DNA from 2 places in the Microtetraspora glauca genome. Region 2 is predicted to be linked to the other one. Evidence: predicted binding sites of a transcription regulator. Region 2 holds the regulator's gene; the other holds the start of a gene.
The links. The regulator HrcA, encoded in region 2, represses chaperone genes, less so after heat shock. The targets are predictions, from matches to a motif close to TTGGCACTCTCNNNNNGAGAGTGCCAA.
Positions count from the first base shown of each region.

Region 1: a site for HrcA is predicted at 6,777-6,803, ahead of groES (co-chaperone GroES). Genes of this name have one in related genera too.

Region 1 is NZ_JBFALK010000001.1:173,193-188,147, reverse strand. It holds gene AB0I59_RS01020 (GuaB3 family IMP dehydrogenase-related protein) at 1-13, opposite strand, end outside; gene guaB (IMP dehydrogenase) at 108-1,589, opposite strand; gene AB0I59_RS01010 (helix-turn-helix transcriptional regulator) at 1,997-2,989, shown strand; gene AB0I59_RS01005 (DUF5319 domain-containing protein) at 3,195-3,572, shown strand; gene AB0I59_RS01000 (hypothetical protein) at 3,533-3,703, opposite strand; gene AB0I59_RS00995 (sigma-70 family RNA polymerase sigma factor) at 3,753-4,379, opposite strand; gene groL (chaperonin GroEL) at 4,680-6,305, opposite strand; gene groES (co-chaperone GroES) at 6,376-6,687, opposite strand; gene AB0I59_RS00980 (NAD-dependent epimerase/dehydratase family protein) at 6,862-7,749, opposite strand; gene AB0I59_RS00975 (MarR family winged helix-turn-helix transcriptional regulator) at 7,875-8,411, shown strand; gene AB0I59_RS00970 (class I SAM-dependent methyltransferase) at 8,423-9,667, shown strand; gene AB0I59_RS00965 (hypothetical protein) at 9,843-10,544, shown strand; gene tsaD (tRNA (adenosine(37)-N6)-threonylcarbamoyltransferase complex transferase subunit TsaD) at 10,488-11,525, opposite strand; gene rimI (ribosomal protein S18-alanine N-acetyltransferase) at 11,512-11,982, opposite strand; gene tsaB (tRNA (adenosine(37)-N6)-threonylcarbamoyltransferase complex dimerization subunit type 1 TsaB) at 11,979-12,701, opposite strand; gene AB0I59_RS00945 (class F sortase) at 12,761-13,318, opposite strand; gene AB0I59_RS00940 (hypothetical protein) at 13,321-13,959, opposite strand; gene tsaE (tRNA (adenosine(37)-N6)-threonylcarbamoyltransferase complex ATPase subunit type 1 TsaE) at 14,149-14,604, opposite strand; gene AB0I59_RS00930 (alpha/beta fold hydrolase) at 14,719-14,955, opposite strand, start outside.
Region 2 is NZ_JBFALK010000005.1:150,053-165,007, forward strand. It holds gene AB0I59_RS11850 (16S rRNA (uracil(1498)-N(3))-methyltransferase) at 1-152, opposite strand, end outside; gene dnaJ (molecular chaperone DnaJ) at 180-1,313, opposite strand; gene hrcA (heat-inducible transcriptional repressor HrcA) at 1,314-2,327, opposite strand; gene AB0I59_RS11865 (hypothetical protein) at 2,490-3,191, shown strand; gene AB0I59_RS11870 (DUF3097 domain-containing protein) at 3,266-4,081, shown strand; gene AB0I59_RS11875 (DUF4870 domain-containing protein) at 4,185-4,862, shown strand; gene hemW (radical SAM family heme chaperone HemW) at 4,863-6,080, opposite strand; gene AB0I59_RS11885 (glycoside hydrolase family 18 protein) at 6,488-7,873, shown strand; gene AB0I59_RS11890 (hypothetical protein) at 8,049-8,387, shown strand; gene AB0I59_RS11895 (hypothetical protein) at 8,427-8,741, opposite strand; gene AB0I59_RS11900 (GNAT family N-acetyltransferase) at 8,811-9,344, opposite strand; gene lepA (translation elongation factor 4) at 9,401-11,227, opposite strand; gene AB0I59_RS11910 (glycoside hydrolase family 18 protein) at 11,350-12,342, shown strand; gene rpsT (30S ribosomal protein S20) at 12,503-12,775, shown strand; gene AB0I59_RS11920 (FtsX-like permease family protein) at 13,363-14,955, shown strand, end outside.

The sequences.
Region 1 (14,955 bases), on a different contig from region 2:
CCACCTGAGTCATATCGTCCTACTCTTTCCCATCCATACGTGTACGGCTCCCGCCGAGCGGCGGCAGCCGTACCGGCGTCACGGTGGCTCGCCGTCCGTGACAGAACTTATCGGCGGTGGTAGTTGGGCGCCTCGACGGTCATCTGGATGTCGTGCGGGTGGCTCTCCTTCAGACCCGCCGCCGTGATCGGCATGAGCTGCGCCTTCTCGTGCATCTCGGGGATCGTGCGCGAGCCGGTGTACCACATGCCCTGGCGCAGCCCGCCGACGAGCTGGTGGGCGACCGCCGCGACCGGGCCGCGATAGGGAACCTGCCCCTCGATGCCCTCGGGGATGTACTTGTCCTCGCCGCTCACGTCGGCCTGGGCGTACCGGTCCTTGCTGAAGGACGTGCCGCCGCGCTCGCGGTTGCGCACCGCGCCGAGCGAGCCCATGCCGCGGTACGACTTGAACTGCTTGCCGTTGATGAAGATCAGCTCACCGGGCGACTCCTCGCAGCCGGCGAGCAGCGAGCCCAGCATGACGGTGTCCGCGCCGACGGCCAGCGCCTTGGCGATGTCCCCGGAGTACTGCAGGCCGCCGTCGCCGATGACCGGGACGCCCGCGGGCGCGCAGGCGAGTGACGCCTCGTAGATGGCGGTGAGCTGCGGCGCGCCCACGCCCGCGACCACGCGGGTGGTGCAGATCGAGCCGGGGCCCACACCCACCTTCACCGCGTCGGCACCGGCGTCGATGAGCATCTGAGCCCCCGCGCGGGTGGAGATGTTGCCGCCTATGACATCGACGGTGCTGTTGGCCTTCATCTTCGCGATCATGTCGGCGAGGCCCTTGGAGTGGCCGTGGGCGACATCCACGATGATCACATCGACACCCGCCTCGACGAGCGCCTTGGCGCGCCGTTCGGCCTCGTCGCCGACACCGATCGCGGCGCCCACGACCAACCGGCCGTTGGCATCCTTGGTGGCCAGCGGGTACTGCTCGCTCTTGGTGAAGTCCTTGACCGTCATGAGGCCCTGCAGCCGGCCGGCCTCGTCGACCAGGGGCAGCTTCTCGACCTTGTTCTTGCGCAGCAGCCGGAACGCCTCGTCACGCGACACCCCGACGGGAGCGGTGACCAGCGGCATCCGCGTCATCACCTCGCGGACCGGCCGGTTCTGGTCGGCCTCGAACCGCATGTCACGGTTGGTCACGATGCCCACCAGGACGCCGTCGGCGTCGGTGACCGGTACGCCGGAGATGCGATAGGTGGCGCAGAGCCGTTCGACGTCGGCGAGGGTGTCATCGGGGGTGCAGGTCACCGGGTTGGTGACCATTCCCGCCTCCGAGCGTTTCACCAGGTCGGCCTGCGTCGCCTGATCCTCGATCGACAAGTTGCGGTGCAGGATGCCGATCCCACCCTGGCGGGCCATCGCCACCGCCATCCGCGCCTCGGTCACCGTGTCCATCGCCGCGGAGACCAGCGGAATGCGCAGCGTGACGTTGCGGGACAGACGGGTCGTCGTATCAGCCTCACCGGGCTGTAGATCCGAATACGCCGGGACCAACAGCACGTCGTCGAACGTGTATCCCTGTGCGGTGAACTTGGCCATCCGTGACCCCTCCTTCGCCTCGGCGGAGCCCTCGCCAGCCCCCGCAGCAAGTGTAGTGGCCCCGTTCAAACCTCCTTGTCAAGGCATGAGGTGCAAAAAGAAGTGGGGGGACCGGCTGACCGGTCCCCCCACCATCGGCAACAATCGCGATCCCGCGACCCGAGCCCCCCTCCGCGCCCGGTGACGCCGGATCGCGGTAACTTGCCGACGCTGTGTTAAGACTGCGTCACAATCCGTTGATGTGCAATGTCTCACCCTGCAACTGCACAAAGCTGCACCCGCGTTCCGGCGAATGCCTGAAGTTCCGGACAGGCCAGGACCGCGGGGATATCCTCGCCACGCGGCGCCCCGGAGCAGTTTCCCGCGTGACCCGCCGCGCCTGGCGACCCGAGCGCGCGGAGCGAGCCATGAACACGACGCGAAACGCCGACCCCCTCCAAGCCCTCGGCCTCGACGAGGCAGAGACCGCCGTGTACACCACCGTGCTGCGGCTGCACCGTGCGACGCTCGACGAGGTCGCCCAGGCCGTGGACGAGCCCGTGGAGCGGGTGACCCGCCTCCTGTCCACGCTCATCCGGCTCGGGGCCGTCGACGAGGCCTGCGGGGAGTACCTCGCCCGCCATCCCGCGGCCCCGGTCGGCCGGCTGGTCGCCGAACGGCTCGCCCTACTGGCCCTGCAGAGCCGCCAGATCGACGAGATGCTCGCGGCGGTCGGTGATCTCGCGCACCACTACGACTCCGGGCGCGACTACCGCACGGGCGAGCTGCACGTGCGTCCTGTGAGCGGCGCCGACCAGCTCTACGAGGCCGTGATCCGGCTGGCCAGGCGGGCCCCCGGTAAGGACCTGGTGGCCGCCCTCCCCGACCGGCGTACGGCCGGGGACTTCTTCGAGAAATACGCCGACATGTGGATTCGCGCGATCAAGGAAGGAAGCCTGACCTCGCGCCTGATCGTCCCGGTCTCCGCGCTCGGCGTCCCCGGCTTCCGGGAGGTCGCCGGACTCCTCAGCCGGGCCGGCACCGAGGTCCGCTCCCTCGACCAGGTGCCGAGCTGGTTCTTCGCGCTCGGCGCCGACGCGGCCGGACTGCCCGTCCAATGGGGCGCCTCTCCCTCCGAACACGCCTACAACTGCTCGCTGGTCCAGTCGCCCGTCGTCGTCGGCTCGCTCCGCGCCCTGTTCACGGAGCTGTGGGGCCGGGCCGTGCCGGTCGCGCATCCGGGAGGCACCATCCAGGTGCTGCGGCTCGCGGCCCAGGGCCTCTCCGACGAGACGATCGCCCGGCACCTCGGCCTTTCCGTCCGCACCGTACGCGCCAGGTTCGCCGAGGCCATCGCCGAGCTGGGCGCCAACTCGCGATTCCAGGCGGGCGTGGAGGCCAGCCGCCGGGCCTGGCTCTGATCGGCCGCCTCCCGGTCCAGTCCTCCGAGCGCCCCTCGGACCACGCCTCGGACCACGCCTCGGACCACGCCTCGGACCACCCACTCGGGCCGCCTCCCGATCCGCCCGGAGGAACCGGTTCCGTACGAGCCGGTCAAAGCGTGTGGACCGGCCCGAGTGGGCCCACTTCCACTCGCCGGAGCGGGCCGGGTCATAAGGTGGGATGGTGCTGGAAGACGTCCCCCGCGATCCTTTCGCGGACGACCCGAACGATCCGTCGGCGGAGCTGGGCGAACCCGACGACCAGGAGCCGCTGAGCCTCGCCGAGCGCGACGAGGCCCTGACCGACCTCGCCGACGTCGAGGTCTTCCGCTCGCTGCTCGAACCACAGGGCGTGCTCGGGCTGGTCCTCGACTGCCCGGAGTGCGGCGAGCAGCACTACTTCAGCTGGGACCTGCTCAGGGGCAACCTCCGCCAGATGATCGACAACGGCCGGCCGCAGGTCCACGAGCCCGCCTTCCAACCGGACCCCAGCGACTACGTCAGCTGGGAGTACGCCCGGGGCTACGTCGACGGCGTGATCGACACCGAGGAGAGCCGATGACTGTCCACGTCGGCGATCAGCGCGCCTAGCAGGCGCACGGCGACGTCGCCCGCCTCCACACCGAAGGCGACGGACTCCCGCCGGGCCAGCGCGTCCAGAACGGCGTCGGTCCGCGCCACATCCGCATCCACTGCTGAATCGTCGCACGACCGCGGCCGGCGCGGCGCACGACCGCGGTGATCACGCAATCGACTCCAGTTCGGCCATCTGCCTGAGCCTGGTCAACGCCCGATGCTGGGCGACCCGCACGGCACCCGGTGACATGCCGAGCACGTTGCCGGTCTCCTCGGCCGACAGCCCCGACACCACCCGTAGGATCAGCAACTCGCGCTGGTTGTCCGGCAACCGCGACAACAACGCCCGCGCGTGCTCGGCCTCGATGTAGCGCACCACCGTCTCCTCCGGCCCCGGGCCGTCGTCCGGCCCGTCGGGAAGATCCTGGGTGGGCACGGCGGAACGCACCGAACTGCGCAGCGCGTCGGCGACCTTGTGCGAGGCGATCCCGAACACGAACGACGCGAACGGGCGGCCCATGTCCCGATAACGCGGCAAGGCGGACAGTACCGCGATGCACACTTCCTGAGCCACGTCGTCGGCGATGTGATAGTGACCGGAAACCCTTCCCAGTCGCGCACGGCAATAGCGCACCACCATCGGGCGCAGATGTCCCAGAAGCGATTCGATCGCGGTGCGATCTCCTTGTACGGCAAGGCTGGTCAGTTCCCTGAGGTCGGACTCATCCGATCTCGTCGCAAGCCTTACCCCAGTTGCGGCGTCGGCGACGCGTCCCTCGGTCACGTTAGGCATGATGCCCGCCACGATCGCGCATGTCGTCATGGTTAACGGCTACGGATTGGTCACATTGACGCGTCGATAACCGCACGTAATCGATTGAACACAACAGGGTTTGAATATTTCAGATGAATGGCCCAATTGGCAATTACATGTCAGATGTTCGACCAGCGCCGACGCCCGACGCCGCAGTTCGGTTTACACCAAAAAGAAGTACGGCCCTCGCCTCGGCGAGAGCCGTACTGTGCTACTTTGTCCCGCCTTCGGCGGGACGGGCGTGAGGCGCCCTAGACCACCCGACGGGCGTGAGGCCTGTCAGTGACCGTGGCCGTGACCGTGGCCGTGACCGTTGGCGGCCGCGGGGGCCTCCTCCTCGGGCTTGTCCACCACGAGAGCCTCGGTCGTGAGCAGCATGCCGGCGATGGACGCGGCGTTCTGCACGGCCGAACGGGTGACCTTGACCGGGTCGATGACACCCTGGGCGATCAGGTCGCCGTACTCGCCGGTCGCGGCGTTGAGGCCGTGGCCGACCGCCATCTCGGAGACCTTGGAGGTCACGACGTACCCTTCGAGGCCGGCGTTCTCGGCGATCCAGCGAGCCGGCTCGACGAGGGCCCTGCGGACGACCGTCACACCGGTGGCCTCGTCGCCGGACAGACCGAGGTCGTCCAGCTCCTTGGCCACGTGCACGAGCGCGGAGCCACCGCCGGAGACGATGCCCTCCTCGATCGCGGCGCGGGTCGCGGAGATCGCGTCCTCGAGACGGTGCTTCTTCTCCTTCAGCTCGACCTCGGTGGCCGCGCCGACCTTGAGCACGCAGACGCCGCCGGCGAGCTTCGCGAGACGCTCCTGGAGCTTCTCGCGGTCCCAGTCGGAGTCGGACTGCTCGATGGCGATCTTGATCTCCTTGACGCGGTCGTCGATCGCCTTGGCGTCACCGGCGCCGTCGACGATCGTGGTCGCGTCCTTGGTCACGACGATGCGCCGGGCGCTGCCCAGCACGTCGAGACCGACGTTGTCGAGCTTGAGACCGATCTCCTCGCTGACGACCTGGCCACCCGTGAGGATGGCGATGTCCTGCAGCATGGCCTTACGGCGGTCGCCGAAGCCCGGGGCCTTGACGGCCACGGAGGTGAAGGTGCCGCGGATCTTGTTCGTCACCAGGACGGCCAGGGCCTCGCCCTCGACGTCCTCGGCGATGACGAGCAGCGGCTTCTTCGTCTGGACGACCTTCTCCAGGATCGGGAGGAAGTCCGCGATCGACGAGATCTTGCCCTGGGTGATCAGGACGTAGGGGTCGTCGAGGACCGCTTCCATCCGCTCGAGGTCGGTCGCCATGTGCGGCGACAGGTACCCCTTGTCGAACTGGAGGCCCTCGGTGAAGTCCAGCTCCAGGCCCATGGAGTTGGACTCCTCGACGGTGATGACACCGTCCTTGCCCACCTTGTCGAACGCCTCGGCGATCAGCTCGCCGATCTTGACGTCCTGGGCCGAGATCGTCGCGACGTGCGCGATCTCCTGCTTGTCGGCGACGGGACGGGCGCCGTCGAGCAGCTTCTCGCTGACGGCCTTGGCCGCCAGGTCGATGCCGCGCTTGAGCGACAGCGGCTGGGCACCGGCGGCGACGTTGCGCAGGCCCTCACGGACCATCGCCTGGGCCAGCACGGTGGCGGTGGTCGTACCGTCACCGGCGATGTCGTTGGTCTTGGTCGCCACTTCCTTGGCGAGCTGGGCGCCGAGGTTCTCGTACGGCTTGTCCAGCTCGACCTCGCGAGCGATGGTGACACCGTCGTTCGTGATCGTGGGCGCACCGAACTTCTTGTCGATGACCACGTTCCGGCCACGGGGGCCGAGCGTAACCTTCACGGCGTCCGCGAGGGCGTTCACGCCACGCTCAAGAGCGCGCCGCGCGTCCTCCTCGAACTCCAGGATCTTGGGCATTCACGTCTCCTTACGAGCGCGTCGGAGCCCCGGGCACGTGCGTCCCGGGGCTCCTCATGCTTTGCGCGGCCTACTTCTCGATGATGGCGAGCACGTCACGGGCCGAGAGCACCAGGTACTCCTCGCCGCCGTACTTGACCTCGGTGCCGCCGTACTTGCTGTAGAGGACGACGTCGCCCTCCTTGACGTCGAGCGGAATCCGCTTCTCGCCGTCCTCGTCCCAGTTGCCCGGGCCCACCGCGAGGACCTTGCCCTCCTGCGGCTTCTCCTTGGCGGTGTCCGGGATGACCAGACCGGAAGCGGTGGTCTGCTCGGCCTCAAGCGGCTGGACCACGATGCGGTCACCAAGCGGCTTAACGGGAACCTTAGTGGCGGTCGTCACGATCGGACCTCCCCTTCAGATTGCGATGAATGAGCTGAAGAGGCGACCAGCGGCCTGCCGTCGCGGGTGTCAGACCTGTCTCGTCGCTGTTGGCACTCTCGCTAGGCGAGTGCCAACACGAAACAGTATGCAAGGGCGCCGTGACAGTCAACACGAACCCCCGTCGCAGGTCAGCTATGGCGTCCCACCGGCGCCGATTTCGCTCAGGGCGTCTTCCGTGGCACCGGCCGCGAGGTCTTCCACGATCCCGGGGCGTGACGGCGTCCATCCGAGCTCCCGGCGCGCGCGGGCGCCGCTCACCCGCTGGCTCAGCGCGAGCGCGTCCGCGAACGGCCGCCCGAGCACCTCCGCCGCCTGCTCGACGGGCCACGGCACCGCCCGCGCGCACGGCGTTCCGGCCGCGCGCGCCGCCGCCTCGGCGATGGTCGAGACCGGTACGCCCTCCTCCGCGACCGCGTGGAACAGGTCTCCCGGCCTGGCCCGCTCCAGGACGAGCGGGTAGAGGTCGGCGAGGTCCGCGACGTGGACGGTCGGCCACACGGGCGGCGGCCCTCCCGCGTGGACGTAGCGGCCGAGGCCGTACTCCGCCGCCTGGGCGGCGAGCAGCGCGGGGATGCCCCTGCCGTACCCGTGGACGATGCCGGGGCGGATGACGAACCCCCCGCCGTCGAGCACGATCCGCTCCACGGCCGGCCGGTAGCCGACGAGCGGGAGGGGATCGACCGGAGCCTCCTCGGTGGCGGGTTCCCCGGTCCGGCCGAGCACCCAGACACCGCTGGTGTAGACGAGCGGCTTCCCCGTCGAGATGAGTGCCCGGACGGCCGCGACGTCGACCCGCTCGTCGCCGGTGGGGCTCGCCGCGTGGATCACCGCGTCGACGTCCGGCGTCACCGCCCCGATCAGGCTCTCCGGCTCGCGCAGGTCTCCGCGTCGCACGTCTCCGGTCAGGCCGCTTCCGGCCGGGTCCCGGACCAGCGCCACCACCTCGTGACCGTCACCGGCGAGCCGCTCCGCCACCGCGGCGCCGATGTACCCCGTCGCGCCGATCACCAGGACCTTCATCACTCTCACCTCGAACTTTTCGACATCAAAGCTTTCGATGCCGCAACACTAGCCGTCGATGTCGAATATTTCAACGTCGAAGTTTCCGCTAGCCTGGTGCGGAAGCCGAGAGCACATGGAGTGAGATGACCGGCATGCCCGACGCCGTGGACACGATCCTCGGCCAGTGGGCCCGTACGCGGCCCGACGTGGACTGCTCCCCGATGGGCGTGGTCGGCCGGATCTCGCGTGCCGCCCGCCTTCTGGAGAAGGAGACGCGAGAGCACTTCGCCGGGCACGGCCTGGAGCCGTGGGAGTTCGACGTGCTCGCGTCGCTGCTGCGGTCCGGTCCCGAACACCGGCTCTGCATGGGTGACCTCGCCGCCGCGGTCATGGTCAGCTCGCCCGCGCTGACGAACCGGATCGACCGCCTGGCGGCGAAGGGGCTGGTGAACCGCGAGGTCGCCCCCGACAACCGGCGCATGGTCCTGATCACCCTCACCGATGAGGGGCTGGCCGTGGCGAACGACCTCCTCGACGGCCATGCGGCCAACGAGCGCCGCCTACTGGCCGCGCTGTCCGGCGCGGAGCAGGATCGGCTCGCCGCCCTCCTGCGCGCGCTCCTCGTCTCCCTCGGGGACGCGGGGGAGGGCCCGGACCGCAGCGCTCCGGCGAAGCGATAGCGTCGGGAGCCGTGGACCTTGAGGCGTTCCGTGAGCTGCTGACACCCGAGGGGCGGACCGCGCTGGCCGAGGCCGTCCGTGTGGTGGCCGAGGGGCTCGATCCCGTGGCGGCGGCGACCACGCTGCGGCGCGTCCACGATCCCGCGCTCACGTCGGCCGCCCTGACCCAGGCCGCCCTCCGCCGCCGAGGAGAGGCGAAGTTCGGCGACGAGGCCGCGGTGATGTACTTCACACCCCACGGCCTCGAACAGGCGACCCGGACGGAGGTCGCCGCGCACCGCGCCCGCCGCGTCGCCGGCGCGGCGGGGCAGGGGCAGGGGGTGGGCGCGACGGGAGCGACGGGACCGCGCGTGCTCGACGTGTGCTGCGGGATCGGCGGCGACCTGATCGCCCTCGCCCGCGCGGGCTGCGCCGTGGACGCGGTGGATCTCGATCCACTCGCCGCCGAGGTCGCCCTGGCCAACGCCGCCGCGCTCGGCCTCACCGACCGCGTCCAGGTGCGTACGGCCGATGCCGCGGACACCGATCCCTCGGCGTACGACGTGCTGTTCGCCGACCCGGCCAGGCGCGGCTCGCGCGGGCGGGTCTTCGACCCGATGGCCTACTCGCCCTCATGGCCGGCCACGCTGGAGCTGGCGTCGCGGGCTCCGGCGGCCTGCCTCAAGGTGGCGCCCGGCATCCCGTACGAACTCGTGCCCGAGGGGGCCGAGGCCGAGTGGGTCTCCTACAAGGGCGAGGTGAAGGAGGCGGCGATCTGGCTCGGCGGCTTCGCGCCCGCCCTCGACGACGAGAGCCCCGGTCACACGAGCACCGGCTTCTCCCGGCGGGCGACCCTGCTGCCGTCCGGCGAGACCCTCGTCCCGACCGGAGCGGAGGCGGACACCGGCCCGGTCGCGCGATATCTGTACGAGCCGGACGGGGCGGCGGTCCGCGCGCACCTGGTCGCGGAGGTGGCGGACCTGGTCGGAGGGCGACTCCTCGACCCGCGGATCGCCTACATCACAGGTGACGCGCTGGTGCGCACCCCCTGGGCCGCGGCATACGAGGTGCACGAGGTCATGCCGTTCTCGTTGAAGGCGCTGCGCGCGGCTCTCCGGAAACGAGGCGTGGGGAATGCCACGATCAAGAAGCGCGGCTCTGCGGTCGATATCGAGCAATTGCGCCGGGATTTGCGGCTTTCTGGGGATAATTCAGTAGTAATCGTGCTTACCCGGATCGCCGACCGCCCTTACGCGCTCATCTGCCAAGCCGTCTGACCTGGCACTACGGCAAATTATCGCAATCCATCGATAACCACGGTCTTTCACCGTCCCGCCGGAAATCGGCGCCGCACGCGGCTATTGTGGGCGGTCGGGCGCGGCCCGCCCGATCACGAATCCCTCGAAACCGGATCAACCCGCCACTATGCGTCGGCGGGCGAAGGAGCTTTCGGTGGACCACTCCAGCCACGGCCTCCTCCACTCGGGCAGCCAGACCGCCGTCTCCGAGCGGATGCGCGAGCTGCTGGCCCGCGCGGCCCAGGATCACGTCTACGAGCAGCGCACGCAGGGTGCCGTGTTCGACGAGATCCGCCAGCGTCTCGAAGGCATGGAATGGCTGCTCCGCGAGCTTCGCGAGCGCGGGCTCGGCGGCCTGTGCGGCATGATCGAGGCGGTGGGCGACCAGATCGACGCGCTCGCGGCGAAACCCCCGTCCTGGGCGGAGAGCCTCGCCCGGCACGTCGAGGCGGTCAGCGACCAGGTCGACGCCGTCGGCGAGCGCGTGGACCGGCTCCAGGCGAGCATGGACGCCGCGGCAGGCCGCTTCACCCGGCTGGAGGGCCACCTGACCGACCTGGGCGCGCGGATGGCCGACATGGCCGCCACGCTCGGCACGGTCAGCACGAGGCTGGGCACGATCGACGGGCACCTGAGCCGCCACGACGACCGCTTCGACGTGGTGGAGGGCCGGATCGACGGCCGGTTCACCACCCTGGACGAGCGCCTGATCTCGACCGAGACGCGCCTCACCGGCCGGGTGGAGGCCGTGAGACGCCATGTGGAGGAGGCAGGGCGCCGCCCCGGCGACGGCGCGGCCTCAGACGTGGATGGCCGTGATGGGGAGCGACGAGTCGGCCGGGATGTCCAGCGCTGACGGCCGGATCCCCGCGGCGACCAGCTCGGAGCCGAGCGCGGCCACCATGGCGCCGTTGTCGGTGCACAGCCCGGGACGGGGCACCCGGAGCCGCACGCCCGCCGCGTCGCAGCGCTCCTGGGCGAGCGCCCGCAGCCGCGAGTTGGCCGCCACACCGCCACCGATGAGCAGGTCCTTGACGTCGTAGCGACGGCACGCCTGGAGCGCCTTGCGGGTCAGCACGTCCACGACCGCCTCCTGGAAGGACGCGGCCACGTCGGCCACCGGGACCGTCTCCCCCGCCGCCGCGCGGGCCTCGACCCAGCGGGCGACGGCCGTCTTGAGGCCGGAGAACGAGAAGTCCAGGGTGCCGTCGTCGTACTTGCCACGCGGGAAGGCGATGGCCGTACCCGAACCGGACGTGGCGGAACGGTCGATGTGCGGGCCGCCGGGGAAGGGCAGGCCGAGCACCCTGGCCACCTTGTCGAACGCCTCACCCGCGGCGTCGTCGACCGTGGAGCCCAGCGAGATCACGTCGTGCGCGACGTCGGGCACCAGCAGCAGCGACGAGTGGCCCCCGGACACCAGCAGGGCGATGGACGGCTTGGGCAGCGGCCCGTGCTCCAGCTGGTCGACCGCGACGTGCGCGGCCAGATGGTTGACCCCGTAGAGCGGCACGCCCAGCCCCAGCGCGTACGCCTTGGCCGCGGCGACGCCCACGAGCAACGCCCCGGCCAGGCCGGGGCCGGCGGTGACCGCGACGGCGTCGACGTCGGAGAAGCGCAGGCCCGCCTTGGCCAGCGCGCTCTCCACGGTCGGGGCCATGGCCTCCAGATGCGCACGGGAGGCCACCTCGGGCACCACGCCGCCGAAACGGGCGTGCTCCTCCATGCTGGAGGCGATCGTGTTCGCCAGCAGGGTGTGACCGCGGACCAGGCCGACACCCGTCTCGTCGCAGGACGTCTCGATCCCCAGGACGATCGGCTCGTCACGCATGCTCATGCGCCCCTTCTCTGAGGTTCCGCACCATCGTGATGGCGTCGGTTCCGTCGTCGTAGTAGTTCCGCCGGACGCCGAGCCGTTCGAACCCGAACCGCTCGTACATCGCCTGAGCGGGCGAGTTGTCCGACCGGACCTCCAGGAAGACCTCGCTCGCGCCGCGCCGCACCGCCTCGGCGAGCAGCTCGGTCAGCAGAGCGGCGCCGACACCGGACCTGCGGTGCCCCGCGAGGACGGCGATCGTCTGCACATCGGCCTGGTCGGCCGCGGCCGCGAGCCCCGCGTACCCCACGATCTCGTCGTCGACCACGGCGACCACGTAGTGCCGGGTGCGCGGCTGGTCGTCGAGCTCGCCGCGCAACATGGCCTCGCTCCAGGCGTCGAGCGGGAATGTGATCCGCTCGATCTCGACCACGGAGGGAAGGTCCGCCACGGTCATCCGGCGCAGCACGGCGGTCACGCCGTCACCTTCTTGGGCGCCCCCGGAATCTGGGCGTCGGGCCTGCGCAGGTAGATCGGCCGCGCCGGGCCGAGGACGGCCAGCTCCCGTGCCTGCTCGACGGAGTCGATCCTGCCCTCGGGCACCCGGGCGAGCTCCGCGGCCCGCTCGGGGGTCAGCGCGGCCAGGTGCTCGGCGGCGAGCGCGGCCAGCGCCCCCGCCGAGGGGTACTCCGGATCGGCGACCCGGTCCGGCCCGATCGTCTCGGCGTACATCCGGGCGCCCGCGCCGATCACCGGCAGCTCTCCCGGCAGGTCGTGCGGCCGGTCCACGCGCGGCCCGTCCAGGCGGGTGCGCGCGTCGCCGTACCGCGCCCAGAAGACCTCCTTGCGCCGCGCGTCCGTCGCGACCAGGAAGGGTTCGCCGCGGCCGGAGGCGTAGGCGATCGCGTCGAGCGTGCAGACGCCGTACGCGTGGACGCCCACGGTCCCGGCCAGCGCGCTCGCGGTCATCAACCCGACCCTGAGCCCGGTGTAGGGCCCCGGGCCCGACCCGGCGACGATCGCGGTCACATCGCGCAGAGAGGCGTCGCATTCACGGAGGACGTGTTCGATCGCGGGCGCGAGCAGCTCACCGTGGCGGCGGGCGTCGACCGTCGTCGACTCGGCCAGCACGCGGTCGCCGTCGTGCAACGCGGCCGTGACTGCGGGGGTAGCGGTATCCAGGGCCAAGACCAGCACAAAGGCCAAGCCTAGCCGTTGTCCGGTCTCCTCAGGCCCGTACGCCCGGGACCGGAGGCCTACGCGCGGGGGTCGCTCCCTGCCGGCGAGGCGTAGACGATGACGTTGTCGCGGTACTCGTGGTTGGCCCAGTCGAAGCTGCCGCCGCAGGTGACCAGGCGCAGGCCGTCCTCGGTGTACACCCGCTCGGCGGGGAAGTCGCTCTTGGGCACCCGCTCGACCGAGTCGACGCGGTATTCGGCCGTCTTGCCGTCGCTGCGCAGCACCTTCACCAGCTGTCCCTTCCGCAGCTCACGCAACCGGTAGAAGACGGCGGGCGCGGTCTTCGTGTCCACGTGCCCGATGATCACGGAGGCCCCGCCGTCGCCCGGTACCGCGCTGCCGGTGTACCACCCGGCCGTCCCCGGCTTGTCGTACGGCGGGAGCTCGACATCGCCCTCGGAGGAGAGGCCGAGCTTCATCAGCGGGGCCTTGAGCTTCAGCGCGGGGATGTCGATGCGCTTGGGCACGACCGTGGAGCGAGGGGCGGGCTGCTCGTGGTCCTTGGCGCTCATCGCGAACAACGCCAGCCCGGTGGCGATCCCGGCCACGACCACCCACCGGGACGAACCGGCCAAACTCAGCCTCCCGCGCGCCTACGTGCCACACCGACGCCGATGCCGAGGGCCACCAGCAGGCCGACCGCGGTCGCACCGACCGGCAGGCCGGAGTCCTCCTCGGGAGCGCCCGCCGCCGTGCCGCCGCCGCCCGCGTGCGGTGCCCGAGTGGGGATCTTCGTGGGGGTGGAGTCGGACGCGGATCCAGGGGTGACCTTCAGGGACGTGCTGCCGATGTCGTTGGTGGCCTCGCAGCGCACCTCGATCTTGTAGCCGCCCGGCTTCGCCTCCGCCCTGACATTGGCGCCGCCGCGTACGTGGGGAACGCCCGGGGTGGAGCCCGGAGAGGGCGTGCCGGTCGGGGCGACCAGCGTCACCAGGCCGGTGAACGCGTCCGACCTGGCGGTCGCGCGGTAGTCGGTGCCCCCCTGGGGCAGCGGGCAGTAGGCCGTGATGTGGACGGTCCTGGTGGACCCGCCCTCGACCTTGGACGGATCGACCGTGACGCGGATGTCCTGGCGGGGAAGGGTCACCGAAGGCGACGGTTGCCCCGGCGTCAGGGTGATCGTGGGGGTGGCACCGGCCGTCTGGGCCTCCGCCGTACAGCCGAGCCCGCCGAGCAGGACCATTCCCGTGACGGCGAGATGCCTGACCTTGATCATCCGACCACCCCTCCCACCCCGACCCTGTATACCCAGAAAATCTATGCCAATCCAGGGCTAAGGATCTTCATTCTTGGATGTTTCGGAATGATTCGGTGGGGCGCGGGAAACGCCCTGATCACCGTGCCCGGCGTTCCTGCGTCGGGGAGCGTCCCCCGGATCTGCGCGGACCTCGTGCCGGGAGGGGCACTAGACCAGCGAGGCGGGGATCGCGGACCAGCGCCCGCCCACGCCGCGCAGCCGTACCCGCCGGTCCTCGCCCTCTGGGTCGCGCTCGATGACGATCTCGAGGCGGTCCTCGGCGAGGCCCTCGACGAGTCCCTCACCCCACTCGACGACGGTGACCGAGTCCTCCAGGGAGGCGTCCAGGTCGAGGTCGTCGACCTCCAGCGAGCCGCCGATCCGGTACGCGTCGGCGTGCACCAGCGCCGGGCCGCCGGAGAGCGAGGGGTGGACCCGCGCGATCACGAACGTCGGCGACGTGATCGGGCCGCGTACCTTGAGCCCCTCCCCGATGCCCTGCACCAGCGTGGTCTTGCCCGCGCCGAGCGGTCCGGTGAGCACCATCAGATCGCCGGGGCGCAGCAGCCCCGCGATCTCCGCGCCCAGCGCCCGCATCTCCTCGGTGGTACGGACGGTTCTCACGTGTCACTCCTCCGTTCGCCCGGGCTCACCGGCCGCTCGCCTGACGCTTCCATCGGTCACTGTACGGTCGCCGCGGGCTGACGTGCCGCGCCTCCGGCACGGCGGTACGTCCGTTCACGCCTCGTCGCGCTGTCCTCGCTTGATCAGCTCGCGCAGCGCGTCGTTGACGACGGCGGGGGTCTCCAGCTGCACCAGGTGCGACGCCGCGGGAACCGTGGTCAGCTGCGCGGTCGGCACGGCCGCCGCGATCGCCCGGCTGTGGTCGAGCGGGGTCAGCCAGTCGCGCTCGCCGACGATGATCGACGTGGGCACCTTGTTGAGCACGTCGAGCGCGGTCAGCTTGTCATGGGA
Region 2 (14,955 bases):
GTCAGGTCGAGCCGCTCCCCCGGGCGCAGCCTCCGGACGGCGGCCGCGTGCCGCCCCTCGGGGCCGTCCAGCAGGACACGATCACCGGGGGCGACGGGCGCGCCACCGGGCAGCACACCGGACAGATCGGCCAGGAAGACAGGAGCGGTCATGGCGTCACCAGGAGCCTGATCATGGTGTCAGCGACCGTTGAACGCGTCTCTCAGCCGGGAGAAGAAGCCCTGTTGCCCCGGCGAGAACTTCCCGGGGGGCCGCTCCTCACCGCGCAGCTTGGACAGCTCTCTGAGCAGCTCTTCCTGCTGCGCGTCGAGCTTCATGGGCGTCTCGACGTTCACATGGATGAGCAGGTCGCCCCTGCCGGTCTCGTTGAGGCGCTGGACGCCCCTGCCGTACAGCGGGATGACCTGGCCCGCCTGGGTGCCGGGCCGTACGTCGATCTCCTCGGTGCCGTCCAGGGTCTCGATCGACAAGATGGTGCCGAGAGCGGCGGCCGTCATCGGGATCTGGACCGTGCAGTGCAGGTCGTCGCCGCGCCGCTCGAAGATCTGGTGCGGACGCTCGGCGATCTCCAGGAAGAGGTCTCCGGGCGGGCCGCCGCCGGGGCCGATCTCGCCCTCGCCGGCCAGCTGGATGTGCGTGCCGTCCTCGACGCCCGCGGGGATGCGGACCTTGATCGTACGGCGGGTGCGGACGCGGCCCTCGCCGGAGCACTCGAGGCAGGGGTTGCGGATGACGCTGCCGTAGCCACCGCACTGGGGGCACGGCCGCGAGGTCATCACCTGGCCGAGGAACGAGCGGGTGACCTGCGACACCTCGCCCCGGCCGTGGCACATGTCACAGGTGTCGGGGTGGGTGCCCGCGGCGGCGCCCGAACCGTGACAGACCTCGCACAGCACGGCCGTGTCGACCACGATCTCGCGGGTGGTGCCGAACGCGGTCTCCGCCAGGTCGAGCTCGACCCGGATCGTCGCGTTACGGCCGCGCCTGGCCCGGGAGCGTGGTCCGCGCGAGCCTCCGGCGGAGCCGAAGAAGGCGTCCATGATGTCGCTGAACGGGAATCCCGCGCCGAACCCGCCGGCCCCGGCGCCCGCGCCGGAGCTGAACGGATCGGCTCCGAGGTCGTACATCTGGCGCTTGTTGGTGTCGGAGAGGACCTCGTAGGCCTGTGTGATCTCCTTGAACCGCTCCTGGGTCTCAGGATCCGGATTGACGTCCGGGTGCAGCTCCCGGGCAAGACGGCGGTATGCCTTCTTGATCTCTTCCTGGCTGGCGTCCCGCCGCACCCCGAGGGTGCCGTAGTAGTCCTTGGCCACTTATGACCCCGCCAGGATCTGCCCGACGTAACGCGCGACCGCGCGCACCGCACCCATCGTCACCGGATAGTCCATTCGCGTCGGGCCCAGCACTCCGAGCCGGGCCAGTTCCTTGTCGCCCGCACCGTATCCCGCGGCCACGATAGAAGTGCCGCGCAGTCCGGTGTAGGGGTTCTCGGAGCCGATCCGGACGGTCAGCCCCGACAGGTCGCCGGTCTCGCCGAGCAGCCGCATCAGCACGACCTGCTCCTCCAGCGCCTCGAGCACCTCGCGGAGGCCCACGCTGAAGTCGGCGGCCGCCAGGTTGGCGGCACCGGCGAAAACGATCTTTTCTTCGTGCCGCTCGACCAGGGTCTCCAGCAGCACCGACAGGATGGTGGCGGCCACCGGCCTGTCCTCGGCGGGCAGCCGATCGGGCAGCTCCGCCACCGTGTCCGGCACCCTGGACAGGCCGCAGCCGTCCAGGCACGCGTTCAGCACGGCGCGCAGGTGAGCGATGCGGTCGTCCGCGACGGTCTCGGGCAACTCGATCACGCGCTGCTCGACCCGGCCGGTGTTGGTGATCAGCACGAGCATGACGCGCCGCTCCGCCAGCGGCACGATCTCCACGTGGCGGACCGTGGACCGGGTCAGCGAGGGGTACTGCACCACGGCGACCTGCCGGGTGAGCTGGGCCAGCAGCCGGACCGTCCGCATGACGATCTCGTCCAGGTCCACGGCACCGGCGAGGAAGGTCTCGATCGCACGGCGTTCCGCCGCGGACAACGGCTTGACCTGGGAGAGGCGGTCGACGAACAGGCGGTAGCCCTTGTCCGTCGGCACCCGTCCCGCACTGGTGTGCGGCTGGTGGATGTAGCCCTGCTCTTCGAGCGCCGCCATGTCGTTTCTGATGGTGGCCGGTGACACGCCGAGGTTGTGCCTGTCGGCGAGGGCCTTGGACCCCACCGGCTCATTGGTGGACACATAGTCCTCGACGATGGCACGAAGCACGGCCAGCTTGCGTTCGTCGAGCAAAGTGTCACCTCCCTGTGCATCGGGAAACGCGGTGTCTGGCACTCCGTGTTCCCGAGTGCCAAGTGTACGGCTACCGCCCACAGGGTGCGATAACACCAATCCGGCCAACCCGGCAAGCCGGTCGCAATCAGCTCACAAGTCGCATTCCTTATGGTCCGACCCATGACCGAGAATCAGAACCCCCTCCCCGGCGACGTCCGGGGCCCGTCTTCGCCGTATAACCAGGCCACGCCGTACGGGCAGCCCACGCAGTACGGACAGGGCTCGCCGTACGCGCAGGGCACACCGTACCCGCAGGGCGCCTACGGCACGCCGCCTCCGCAGGGACCCGTGCGGCCCAGGATCCTGTGGATCATCCTGGCCTGGCTGCTCTTCGTCATCCTGATCGTCGTGGGAGTGGCCGGCTTCGCGGGCGGGCTGACCTCCACCATCAAGGACGCCGCCTCCATCACGACGTTCAAGAGCGGCGAGAAGGTGAACGTCCAACTCGACCCGAAGGACAAGCCGGCGATCTACGCCTCGTCCGACCAAGCGGGCGATGTCACCTGCAAGGTCGAGGGCGACGCGGGCCTGGACATCAGGCTCACCCAGCCGACCGCCTCCCAGACGATCGCGTACGGCGACGCCACGTGGGAGATGGTCTTCCAGATCGGCGTCCCCATCGCGGGCGCCTACAACGTCTCCTGTGAGGGCGATGGCGTCAGGTTCGGCGTCGGCAAGGAGATCATGGGCAGCGTGGGCAAGCTGGTCGGCGGCACGGTCGCGATGATCGCTCTTCCGGGCGTGGGCTTCCTGATCGCCATCATCGTCACCATCGTCGTGCTGGTCCGGCGCAGCGGCGCCCGCAAAAGGGCGATGCGCTGACCCGCGCCGGCGTCTGTCCACAGCCTCCGGCGGACTTCCCCGCGCGGATGCCCGATTTTGCTAGCGTTCCCGGCATGTATGGGCAGGACGTGCTTTCCGGAGACTGGCGGCGGCCCGGACGGGGGAAGATCCCCCAGGTGCCCGCGGAGCGGGATCTCGTGGTCGAGGACGCGGAAGGGCGCTTCTGCGGCGCGGTGGTGGCGTGCGACAAGGAGGCCGTCACCCTGGAGGACCGGTTCGGGCGGCGGCGCGTCTTCCCGCTCGCCCCGGCCGCGTTCCTCCTGGAGGGCAAGCCGGTGACGCTGGTCCGCCCGTCCGAGGCGCCGCGCGGACAGCGGCGCAGCGCCTCCGGGTCGATCGCCGTCGAGGGACTGCGCGCGCGGGTCGCCAGGGAGAGCCGGATCTACGTGGAAGGCGTCCACGACGCCTCCCTGGTGGAGAAGATCTGGGGGCACGACCTCCGGGTCGAGGGCGTCGTCGTCGAGTTCCTCGAAGGGGTCGACGACCTGCCCGCGATCGTCGAGGAGTTCTCCCCGGAACCGGGCAGGCGGCTCGGCGTGCTGGTGGACCATCTCGTTCCCGGGTCCAAGGAGAGCCGCATCGCCTCCCAGGTGTCCGGGGCGGACGTGCTGATCGTGGGCCATCCGTACGTGGACATCTGGCAGGCGGTCAAGCCGTCGGTCCTCGGCATACCGTCCTGGCCCTCCGTGCCGCGGGGGATCCCGTGGAAAGAGGGTGTGATCGCCGCGCTCGGCTGGCGGATGGACCCCTCGGAGGCATGGCGGCACATCCTCGGCCGTGTGACGGCCTTCACCGACTTGGAACCCGAGCTGCTCGGCCGGGTCGAAGAGCTGATCGACTTCGTCACGGATCCCGGCGAGGACGGGTGACGAAGCCCGGCCCGGTGCCGGGAAAGGACGAATCCGCCGCGTCTCCCTCGCGGCAGCAAGGCAAAGCGAACTCCAATCCCTCTACACAGCGAAGGAAGGCCGCATGACTGGCGATCCACGGGAGCCGTACGGAGGCGAGAGCACTCCGGGACACGGAGCTCCCGGTCAGGGCGCTCCGGGATACGGCGGGCCCGGTCAGGGCGCTCCGGGATACGGCGGGCCCGGTCACGGGGGTCCGGGCTACGGCGCCCCCGATTACGGAAACCAGGGCTACGGAAACCAGGACTATGGGACTCCCGGTTACGGCACGCCGGGCTACGGGACTCCCGGTTACGGCGCACCGGGATACGGGGCCCCGGGATACGGCGCGCCCGTTCACGGCCCGGCCGGGCCGCACGTGCCCGGGCAGTACGGCCCGCGTCCCGGCACCGACGACACCAACATGGCGATGCTGGCCCACCTGGCCGGCCTGGGGAACCTCATCGCCTGGCCGCTGGGTTCCGTCGGCTCACTGGTGATCTACATGACGAAGAAGGACCAGTCGCCGTACGTCCGGGACCAGGCGGCCGAGGCGCTGAACTTCTGGATCACCGGCACGATCGCCTTCGTCACGGTGACCGTGTTGTCGTTCATCCTGTCGTTCGTCCTCGTGGGAGTCATCGGGTTCCTGCTCCTCCCGGTCATCTGGCTCTACACGCTGGTGATGGGGATCATGGGCTCGATGGCCGCCAACCGGGGCGAGAGCTACCGCTATCCGATGACGATCCGGCTCATCACCTGATCAGGTCAGGTCGCGGATCAGGGCGTCCGCGAGGAGCCGGCCCCGCAGCGTCAGCACGGCGCGGCCGCGCTTGAACGGTTCCACGTCGAGCAGGCCGTCGGCCAGCGCCCTGGCGCACGCCGTACGGGCCGACGGCCGCAGGTCGGCGAGCGGGAACCCGGAGGCGAGGCGGAGCTCCAGCATCAGCCGCTCGACGGCCCTGTCATCCGCCGCCAGCTCCTCGCGCGCGTACCCCGGCGACTCGCCCACCGCGAGACGAGCCGCGTACGACGCCGGATGCTTGACGTTCCACCACCGGGTGCCGCCCACATGGCTGTGCGCGCCCGGCCCGACGCCCCACCAGTCACCGCCGGTCCAGTAGAGCAGGTTGTGGCGGCAGCGGGCCTCGTCGGAGACCGCCCAGTTGGAGACTTCATACCAGCGGAACCCGGCGGAGGTGAGCATCTCCTCGGCGATGAGATAGCGGTCGGCGGCCACGTCGTCGTCCGGCATGGGCAGCTCGCCACGCCGGATCCTGGCGGCCAACCGGGTGCCCTCCTCGACGATCAGCGAGTACGCCGAGATGTGGTCGGGACCCGCGGCCAGCGCGGCGTCGAGCGACGCCCGCCAGTCGTCGTCGGTCTCGCCAGGGGTGGAGTAGATCAGGTCGAGGTTGACGTGGTCGAACCCCGCCTTCCTCGCCTCCTGCACGGCTGCCGCCGCCCGGCCAGGGGTGTGGCGGCGGTCCAGCACGGCGAGGACGTGCTCGCGGGCGCTCTGCATGCCGAAGCTCATCCGGGTGAACCCGCCGTCCCGCAGGACTTCCAGGGTCTCCTGGGTGACCGATTCCGGGTTGGCCTCCGTGCTGACCTCCGCCCCGGCGGCCAGGCCGAACTCCTCGTCGATGGCGTGGAGGATCCGGACCAGGTCGTCCGGCGGGAGCAGGGTCGGTGTGCCCCCGCCGAAGAACACGGTCTCCACGGGCAGTTCGGCGTCGCCGAGGACGCGCCGGGCGAGCCGTACCTCCTCGATGGCGGTGGAGGCGTAGTCCCGCTGCGAGGCGCCGGGGCCGAGCTCGGCCGCGGTGTAGGTGTTGAAGTCGCAGTAGCCGCACCGGGTGACGCAGAACGGTACGTGCACGTAGAAGCCGAACGGGCGGGACCCGAGCCCGTCGAGAGCGCTGGAAGGCAGCTCGCCGGAGGCGGGAACCGGGTCGCCGTCGGGAAGAACGGAAGGCACGTCTCCAGTCTGCCGGTATCCGGCCGATGCCCTTGCCGTCCCGCTCTCATCGACCGCGGAGCGGGGGCACGGCGATGCACGCCGTACGGACGGCCACCTGATCACCATCGCCAACCCGGAAGGGCGGCGTGGGCGAGGCGATGCTCACGCCGTCCTTGGCGCCGCACACCGCCAAGGCGAACGGCCGGGCAATCGCCTGGGACATCGATCCGCAGGCCAACGCCGACGACCTGACCAGCGTCATGAGCTCCCCCCGGCTACGACGTGGGCAACGAACCGGACCCAGACCGGGATCCGGGGCCGGCCAGGGCCTTCCATCCGGGCCCTCTTCCACCATTGACCGCCGCGTTCCCCGGGGCTACGATCCAGCAAACTTTAAGGAAAGTTTCCTAAGAGTAGGGGACAACGTGCGTCGACTCCTCCTCGCCGTGGCATTGGCCACGGGACTCGCGGCCGCGGCCGCGTCCACGCCCGCGCTGGCACAGACAGCGCAGGCCCGATCGGCACAGGACGAACCGGTACAAGCCGCGGCACCCGAAGCCGCCGCGGCCACTGGGACCGCCGCCGGGACCGCCGCCGGGACCCAGGAAGAGGCGGCACGGGGCCGGTCCGGCGGCAACGACCGCTACAAGCGGGTTGGCTACTTCATCCAGTGGGGCGTCTACGGCCGGAACTTCCATGTGAAGGACCTGGACACCAGCGGCGCCGCCGCCAAGCTCACCCACATCAACTACGCGTTCGGCTTCGTCGGCGCCGAGGGCACGTGCTACTCGGCGGATCCGTGGGCCGACTGGCAGCGGGGCGTTCCCGCCGAGCAGAGCGTGGACGGGGTCGCGGACGGCGACGACCAGGCGCTCAAGGGCAACCTCAACCAGCTCAGGAAGCTGAAGGCCAAGCACCCGAACCTGAAGGTGCTGATCTCGCTGGGCGGATGGTCCGGTTCGAAGTACTTCTCCGACGCCGTACTCACACCGCAATCGCGCGCCACGCTCGCCGCGTCCTGCGTGGACCTGTGGTTGAAGGGCAACCTGCCCGGTCTCCCCGAAGGCACCGGGGCCGGGATCTTCGACGGCATCGACCTCGACTGGGAGTGGCCCGGCTCCTCCGGCAACGACGGGAACATCATCCGGCCGGAGGACAAGCAGAACTTCACGCTGTTCCTGAGCGAGCTGCGGCGGCAGATGACGGCCGTAGACCGGCACTCCGAGCTCACGGCCTTCCTCCCGGCCGCGGCGGCCAAGATCGACGCCGGCTTCGAGGTGGGCCCGGTCTTCCGCCAGCTCGACTTCGCCACCGTCCAGGGCTATGACCTGCACGGATCCTGGGAGCTCCGGACCGGACACAACGGCAACCTGCTGACCGACCGGCGGGACCCGAACCCGGTGCGCTTCAGCGTGGACCAGACCGTGAAGGACTACGTGTCGCGCGGCGCCCCCAAGAACAAGATCGTCATCGGCGTCCCGGCGTACGGGCAGGGCTGGACGGGTGTGCGGTCCAGCGGTAACGGGCTGTACGCGGCGGCGACCGGCCCCGCTCCGGGAACCTTCGCCGCGGGCACCGAGGACTACAAGATCCTTGCGGGCAAGCCGGGCAAGCGATACCGGGACCTGCTGACCGGCACCCTGTGGCTCTATGACGGCAACGAGTTCTGGTCGTACGACGACCCGGCGGTTCTCGTGCAGAAGGCGGCCTACATCCGCCTCAAGGGTCTCGGCGGCTCGATGATGTGGTCACTCGATCAGGACGACGCCAAGGCGTCCCTCACCTCGGCGCTCTATTCCGTGCTGCGCTGACCACCCACCTGCTGCGGGGATCGGTGCGCCTGGGTTCGCACCGGTCCCCGCGACATCCGCCCATTCCGACCCGGCACCGCCCGATTCCGATCCCCGCCACATCCCCATCCGGCGCTGCCGTACCCGGTCCGGTGGCGCGACTCAGTGCCCCGTTCCCCGCTCCCGTGGAGGTGCCATGCTCCGCCGCTCGCTCACCCTGACCGCCGGCGTGCTCCTGTCCTTCGCCGCCGTTTTCACCGTTAGCTCGCCCGCCCAGGCCCAGACGGTCGACCTGACGTTCGGCCCGCTGTCCATCGGCGACTACTGCCACGCCAAGGTCAGCTCGTCGGCGTGGATCGGCTTCTACCAGAGCGACAACGTCCTCAGGTGTTACGCCTCCGGCTCCACCTCCTCCGCGCTCGTCTACGCCGGCCAGGGAGACCCGTACCTGGCCTGCAAGTACCTCACCTCGGACGTGATCTCGGCCGCCTTCCGTGGCTCGTCCGACGCTCTGGTCTGCCGCGCCATCCGCTGATCTCCGTACGGGAGCCCGCGGGCGCGCATCCGCGGACCGTCACCCGCCCCGGACCGACTGGGGCGGGATGGCGGGACCCGCGAGCGAGGCCAGCTCAAGCAGCGGGATGAGGACGGCCTGCCGTGGATCCTCCCCCGTGTCACCTCGCGGCTGGAAGCAGGTGGCGGCGGCGTCGAGCACGGCGGCGATCACGGTCGACTCCGGGAACGGGATCTCGACCCCGACGGTGCCGTCCGCGTCGGGTGGGGAGTCGCCAGTATGGAGCCGAAGGATCCGCTGCGTCTCCACGGCCATCGCCACGCCAAGCATCGCGGCGCGCAGGAACCGCTCGGCGGCGTGAGCATCTGCGATCATTTTCGACCTCCGAATCGCACAGGCGTTCGACTCAGAAGGTACGCGAGGCGACCGACAATTCCCGGCGGGTCAGCGGTTCGCGCCGTTGGGAGCCGGCCGTACGCCGGGGTCGAGCACGAAGACGTGGCTGTCCACGCCGACATAGGGGATCGTGCGGTCGAACCGCATGCCGATGCCCTCGGCCACCTTGCGCGAGGGGATGTTGATGTCCCGGACGACCGCGACGATCGGCAGGTCGGGGAATCGTTCCCGACCTGCGGCCAGGGCCGCCGCGGCCATCTCCCGGGCATAACCGCGCCCCCAGGCGGCGGGCCGGAACCGGTAGTAGAGGTTGAGCACCACGTCGCCCTCCACCTCGTGGAAGCGGAGCCCGCCGAAGCCGAGGACCACTCCCCCGGCGCGCACGGTCCAGTAGCCGATGCCGCGCTCCCGCCAGTCGGCGATCCAGCCCTGCAGCCGGAGCCGGCTCGCCTGCTCGTCGGCGTCCGGGCCGGACGGGTTGTACCGGCTGGTCTCCGGGTCGGCGTGCACGGCGTACACGTCGGCGAGGTCGCCGATCACCGGCCGGCGCAGCTCCAGACGCTCGGTGACCAGGACGTCCATGCACGCTCCTCAGTCGGCGACCCGGCGGCTCGGATCGCGCCGCATCCGCTTCGCGCCTACTTCTTGGCCTTGTCCGCCGACGGCGTCTCCGTGGAGAGGGCCGCCACGAACGCTTCCTGGGGGACCTCGACGCGACCGACCATCTTCATCCGCTTCTTGCCTTCCTTCTGCTTCTCCAGCAGCTTGCGCTTACGGCTGATGTCGCCGCCGTAGCACTTGGCGAGGACGTCCTTGCGGATGGCGCGGATGTTCTCGCGGGCGATGACGCGGGCGCCGATGGCGGCCTGGATGGGCACCTCGAACTGCTGCCTCGGGATGAGGTCCTTGAGCTTCTTGGCCATCTCGACGCCGTACGCGTACGCCTTCTCGCGGTGGACGATGGCGCTGAATGCGTCGACGGCCTCGCCCTGCAGCAGGATGTCGACCTTGACGAGGTCGGCGGACTGTTCGCCCGACGGTTCGTAGTCGAGGGAGGCGTAGCCGCGGGTCTTCGACTTGAGCTGGTCGAAGAAGTCGAAGATGATCTCGCCGAGCGGCAGCGTGTAGCGGATCTCGACGCGGTCCTCGGACAGGTAGTCCATGCCCTGGAGGTTGCCGCGCCGTCCCTGGCACAGCTCCATGATCGCGCCGATGAACTCGGCGGGAGCGAGCAGCGTGGCCTTGACCACGGGCTCGTGGATCTCGGCGATCTTGCCTTCAGGGAACTCGGACGGGTTGGTGACGATCAGCTCGCGCCCGTCCTCCATCACCACCCGGTAGATCACGTTCGGCGCGGTGGAAATGAGCGAGAGGTTGAACTCACGCTCGAGCCGCTCCCTGACGATCTCCATGTGGAGCAGGCCGAGGAAGCCGCAGCGGAAGCCGAAACCGAGCGCGGCCGAGGTCTCGGGCTCGTAGACCAGCGCGGCGTCGTTGAGCCGCAGCTTGTCGAGGGCCTCGCGCAGCTCGGGGTAGTCGTCGCCGTCGATCGGATAGAGCCCGGAGTAGACCATGGGCTTGGGGTGCTCGTAGCCGCCGAGCGCCTCCACGGCGGGCTTGGTCGCGCTGGTGACGGTGTCACCGACCCGGGACTGTCGGACGTCCTTCACACCGGTGATGAGGTAGCCCACCTCGCCGACGCCGAGCCCCGCGGACGGCATGGGCTCGGGCGAGATGACGCCGATCTCCAGGAGCTCGTGCTGGGCGCCGGTGGACATCATCAGCAGCCGCTCGCGCTTGGACAGCTGCCCGTCCACGACCCGGACGTACGTGACGACGCCGCGGTAGGTGTCGTAGACCGAGTCGAAGATCAACGCGCGGGCCGGCGCGTCGGCGTTGCCGACGGGCGCGGGGATGGTCTCGACCACGTGGTCGAGCAGCTCGGTGACGCCGACTCCGGTCTTGCCGGACACCCGCAGCACGTCGGAAGGGTCGCAGCCGATGAGCCCGGCCAGCTCCTCGGCGTACTTGTCCGGCTGGGCGGCGGGCAGGTCGATCTTGTTGAGGACCGGGATGATATGCAGGTCGGCGCTCATGGCCAGGTAGAGGTTGGCCAGCGTCTGGGCCTCGATGCCCTGGGCCGCGTCGACGAGCAGGATCGCGCCCTCGCACGCCTCCAGCGAGCGGGACACCTCGTAGGAGAAGTCCACGTGGCCGGGCGTGTCGATCATGTTGAGCACATGACCGTTCCACGGGAGCCGCACGGCCTGCGACTTGATCGTGATGCCGCGCTCCCGCTCGATGTCCATGCGGTCGAGGTACTGCGCGCGCATGGAGCGCTCGTCGACCACACCGGTTAGCTGCAGCATCCGGTCGGCGAGGGTTGACTTGCCATGGTCGATGTGCGCGATGATGCAGAAGTTGCGGATCAACGCGGGGTCGGTCTGGCCAGGCTGAGTGCGCACCGAGGTCCGTTTCAACAGGGTTTGTGACTGCGATCGACGGATCGGGCCGTGCCGTCGCCGACTCGGCCTTCTCTCTCGTCAACGGCTGGCGAACCAGCCAACCTCCATGGTGGCATGTCCGGATGCTTGCCTTGACCATCACCAAGCGGTTGATCAGGTGGACCGCGATCGTCCTGGCCGTACTGGTCGCCCTCGGGCTGATCGCCATAGCGGCGTTGCGCCTGCAGTTCACCGGCTCTCCGGCCGCGTGGGCCAGGAGCACGGGGAACGACGCTCTCTGGATGGGACACGCGTGGGTGGACGGCCGCCGCACCGCCGCCGACGTCGACGCCCTCGCCGTACGGCTGGGCTCCGTCAAGGACGTGTACGTCCACAGTGGCCCGTTCTCTCACAACGGCACCCTTGCCCCTGACAAATACCCCAACGCCCGAAATTTCTTGAAATGGTGGAAGAAACGGCTGCCCGGGGTCCGAGTCTCCGCATGGCTGGGGCAGCGCGTCGATCCGGGTCGCCTGGATCTGAGCGATCCCGAGGCCAGGACGCGCATCGTCGCCGGCGCCAAGGCCCTCGTCGATCTCGGCTTCGACGGCATCCATTACGACTTCGAGCCGGTCAGGGACGGGGATCCGGCCTTCCTCGACGTGCTGCGGGAGACCCGCGAAGCCATCGGGACGCGTCCTCTGTCGGTCGCCACCCAGCAGATCGAGCCGCTGGCGGGCCTGGGGCCGCCGGCCCGGCTGGCCATCGGGCACGAGAAGTACTGGAGCCAGGGCTACTTCCGCCAGGTGACCGGACTCACCGACCAGGTCGCCATCATGACGTACGACTCGTGGACGTTCCTCCCTTCGCTCTACGGCGGCCATGTCACGCGGCAGGCGGAGATCGCACTCGGCATCGTGCCCGAGGACAAGACCCTCCTCATCGGCGCCCCCGCCTACCACGACCACGCCGGCGACCACGCCGAGAGCGTCGCGACGGCGGCCGAGGGCGCCCGCCTGGCCCTCACGGAACACGGCCGCAAGGCGAAGGTGGGGCTGGCGATGTACGTCGATTTCACGGCCACGGACGAAGACTGGCGGGAATACGAGGAATCCTGGGTCCGGCCGCACACCTGACGGGGCCGGTCCGGGTTAGGATTGCCGGGGCAGGTGACCACCCGTTCGTTCGATTTGAGCGACATACCAGGCTGTTGGTACCCTGTTCAACTGCGTGTGGCGCGCCCTCTCTCGAGCCCGCGCGCCCCATCCGACCAAGACTCACACCGAGGCTTTCTTCGTGGCGAACATCAAGTCCCAGATCAAGCGCAACCGGCAGAACGAGAAGGCCCGGCTGCGTAACAAGGCTGTCAAGTCGTCCCTGAAGACGGCGGTCCGCAAGTTCCGCGAGGCCGCCGACCAGGGCAACGTCGAGGAGACCCTGGCCGCGCTGCAGACCGCGAGCCGTCAGCTGGACAAGGCCGTCAGCAAGGGCGTCATCCACAAGAACCAGGCCGCCAACCGCAAGTCGGCGATCGCCAAGCGCGCCGCCGCCCTGCAGGCCGCCAAGTAGTTCACGCTGTCGCCCGCGACGCGGGCCGCGCGGACGTCCACGCCGCATCCCCTTTTCCGGGGGTGCGGCGTTTTGGTGCTTCCAACCGGTTCATCGCGTTCATCGCGTGGCCGCCGCGCGCCGGCAGGCACCATTTCATCGTGTTCATCACGTCATGACGCTCAGTTCATCAGAGTCATCACATTCATCGACTTCATCAGGTCCATCAGGTCCATCAGGTTCATCGGGTTCATCACGGTCATCGGAGTTATCGCATTTTCGCCGCGCCCGGCGTGCTCGCGGTGCTCCGGTGCTCGCGGTGCCGGGGTTCACGTGATGACCTGGCACGGCGCCGGCCGTACGGTCACCGTGATCCACCGTGCCTTCGCCGCGCCCACCGCGATTCCTGAGCGCACGGCGGCACCTTCCGCGCGCATGGGACGCATTCATAAACTTTTCGACGATTCAAGTCGAGAAATGTCACAGTTTCGATATCACATCCGGGTCGCCGCCGCGCATCGAGTCCGTCACTGATCTTCCTGACCCGTCGTCAACCCCCCTATGGTGAGGCGATCGATAGGTAGTCCGGCGAGCCTTTAGGACGGTACATGCGGGGGCGGACACCGCTGGTCATCCGGCGCGCGTTGAGCGAGCCGCTCCTGCTGGTGGCGGCGTTCGGCTCGATCCTGCTTGCCACCACCACGCTGGTCGCGCTCATGGCGTACGCGGCCTCCGTCACCGATAGGGGTGTACGGCAGGCCATGGAGACCGCGCCGCTCTCCCTCACGTCGACCACCGTGACCTCCTCCGTGCGGGCCGACGACTACGCCCGCATCGACCAGAGGGTCCGCGACCGGATCGCGCGCGGCTACGCGGGTGTCCCCAACCGCGTGGTGTCCGGTGCCCGGTCCGACTCGTACGCGATGCCCGGACAGGAGGGGCGGGACCGCCCGGACCTGACCCGATTCGCCACGTACGACGACCTCCGCGAGCACGCCGAGCTGGTCTCCGGCGCCTGGCCCGGTGAGAGCGCCCCGAACGCCGGCACGGGAGCGGACAAGGGCGAGAAGGAAAGCACGGTCGAGGCCGCGCTGTCCGAGCCCGCCGCCGCCGCGATGCGGCTGAGCACGGGCAGCGAGTTCGAGGTCGTGGGCCGGCTGGACGACCGCCGCGTCCGGGTTCGGATCAGCGGCGTCTTCCGGCTCACCGCCCCGAACGGCGGCCGGTGGACGGGTGACGAACTGCTCCGCGCGGGCAGTCAGGTCGGCGACTACACGACGTACGGCCCGCTCCTGATTCCCGCGAAGACGTTCCTCGGCCGGTTCGCCACCGGCGTCTCGGCGACCTGGCTGGCCGTACCCGATCTGGGCGGCCTGTCCCGAGAGGACCTCCGTCCCCTGGCAGCGTCGGTCACCGGCATCTCGGACGCGCTCAAGGGCGACTGCGCGGGGTGCTCGATCTCCACCGGCCTTCCCGGCATGCTCACCCAGCTCGACCGGGCCGCGCTGGTCGCCCGCTCGACGATGCTGATCCCAGTGCTCCAGCTGCTGGTGCTCGCCGCGTACGCGCTGACCCTGACGGCCCGCCTGCTGTCCGACCACCGCCGGATGGAGATCGCGCTGCTGCGGTCCCGGGGTGCGGGATCGGTCCGGCTCGCCGCCCTGGCGGGCGGTGAGGCGCTGCTGGTGGCGCTCCCCTGCGCGGTGGCCGCGCCGTTCCTGGCGCCGCCCCTGCTCGCTCTCGTCGGCGGCGCGGAGGTGCCGTTCTGGCAGGCCCCCGGTGTGAGCACCTTCGTCATCTCCGCGGGAGTGGCCCTCGTCTGCGCCGTGCTGCTCGCGCTTCCCGCCGTCAGAGGGGCCCGCAGGACGTACGTCGAGGAGCAGGGGGCGCGCGGGCGCGGTGACCGGCAGGGCCTGATCCAGCGAGCCGGGGCCGACCTCGCGCTGCTCGTGGTCGCGGCGCTCGCGATCTGGCAGCTACGGCTCTACGGCGCCCCCGTGACCGAGACGACGGGCGGCGATCTGGGCATCGACCCGCTGATCGTGATGGGACCGGCGCTGGCACTGCTCTGCGGTGGCCTGCTCGGCCTTCGACTGGTCCCCCTCGTCTCACGGATCCTGGAGCGGGCCACCGCCCGGCGGGCCGGATTCGCACCCGCCGTCGGCGCCCGCCAGGTGAGCAGGCGACCCGCGCGCTACTCA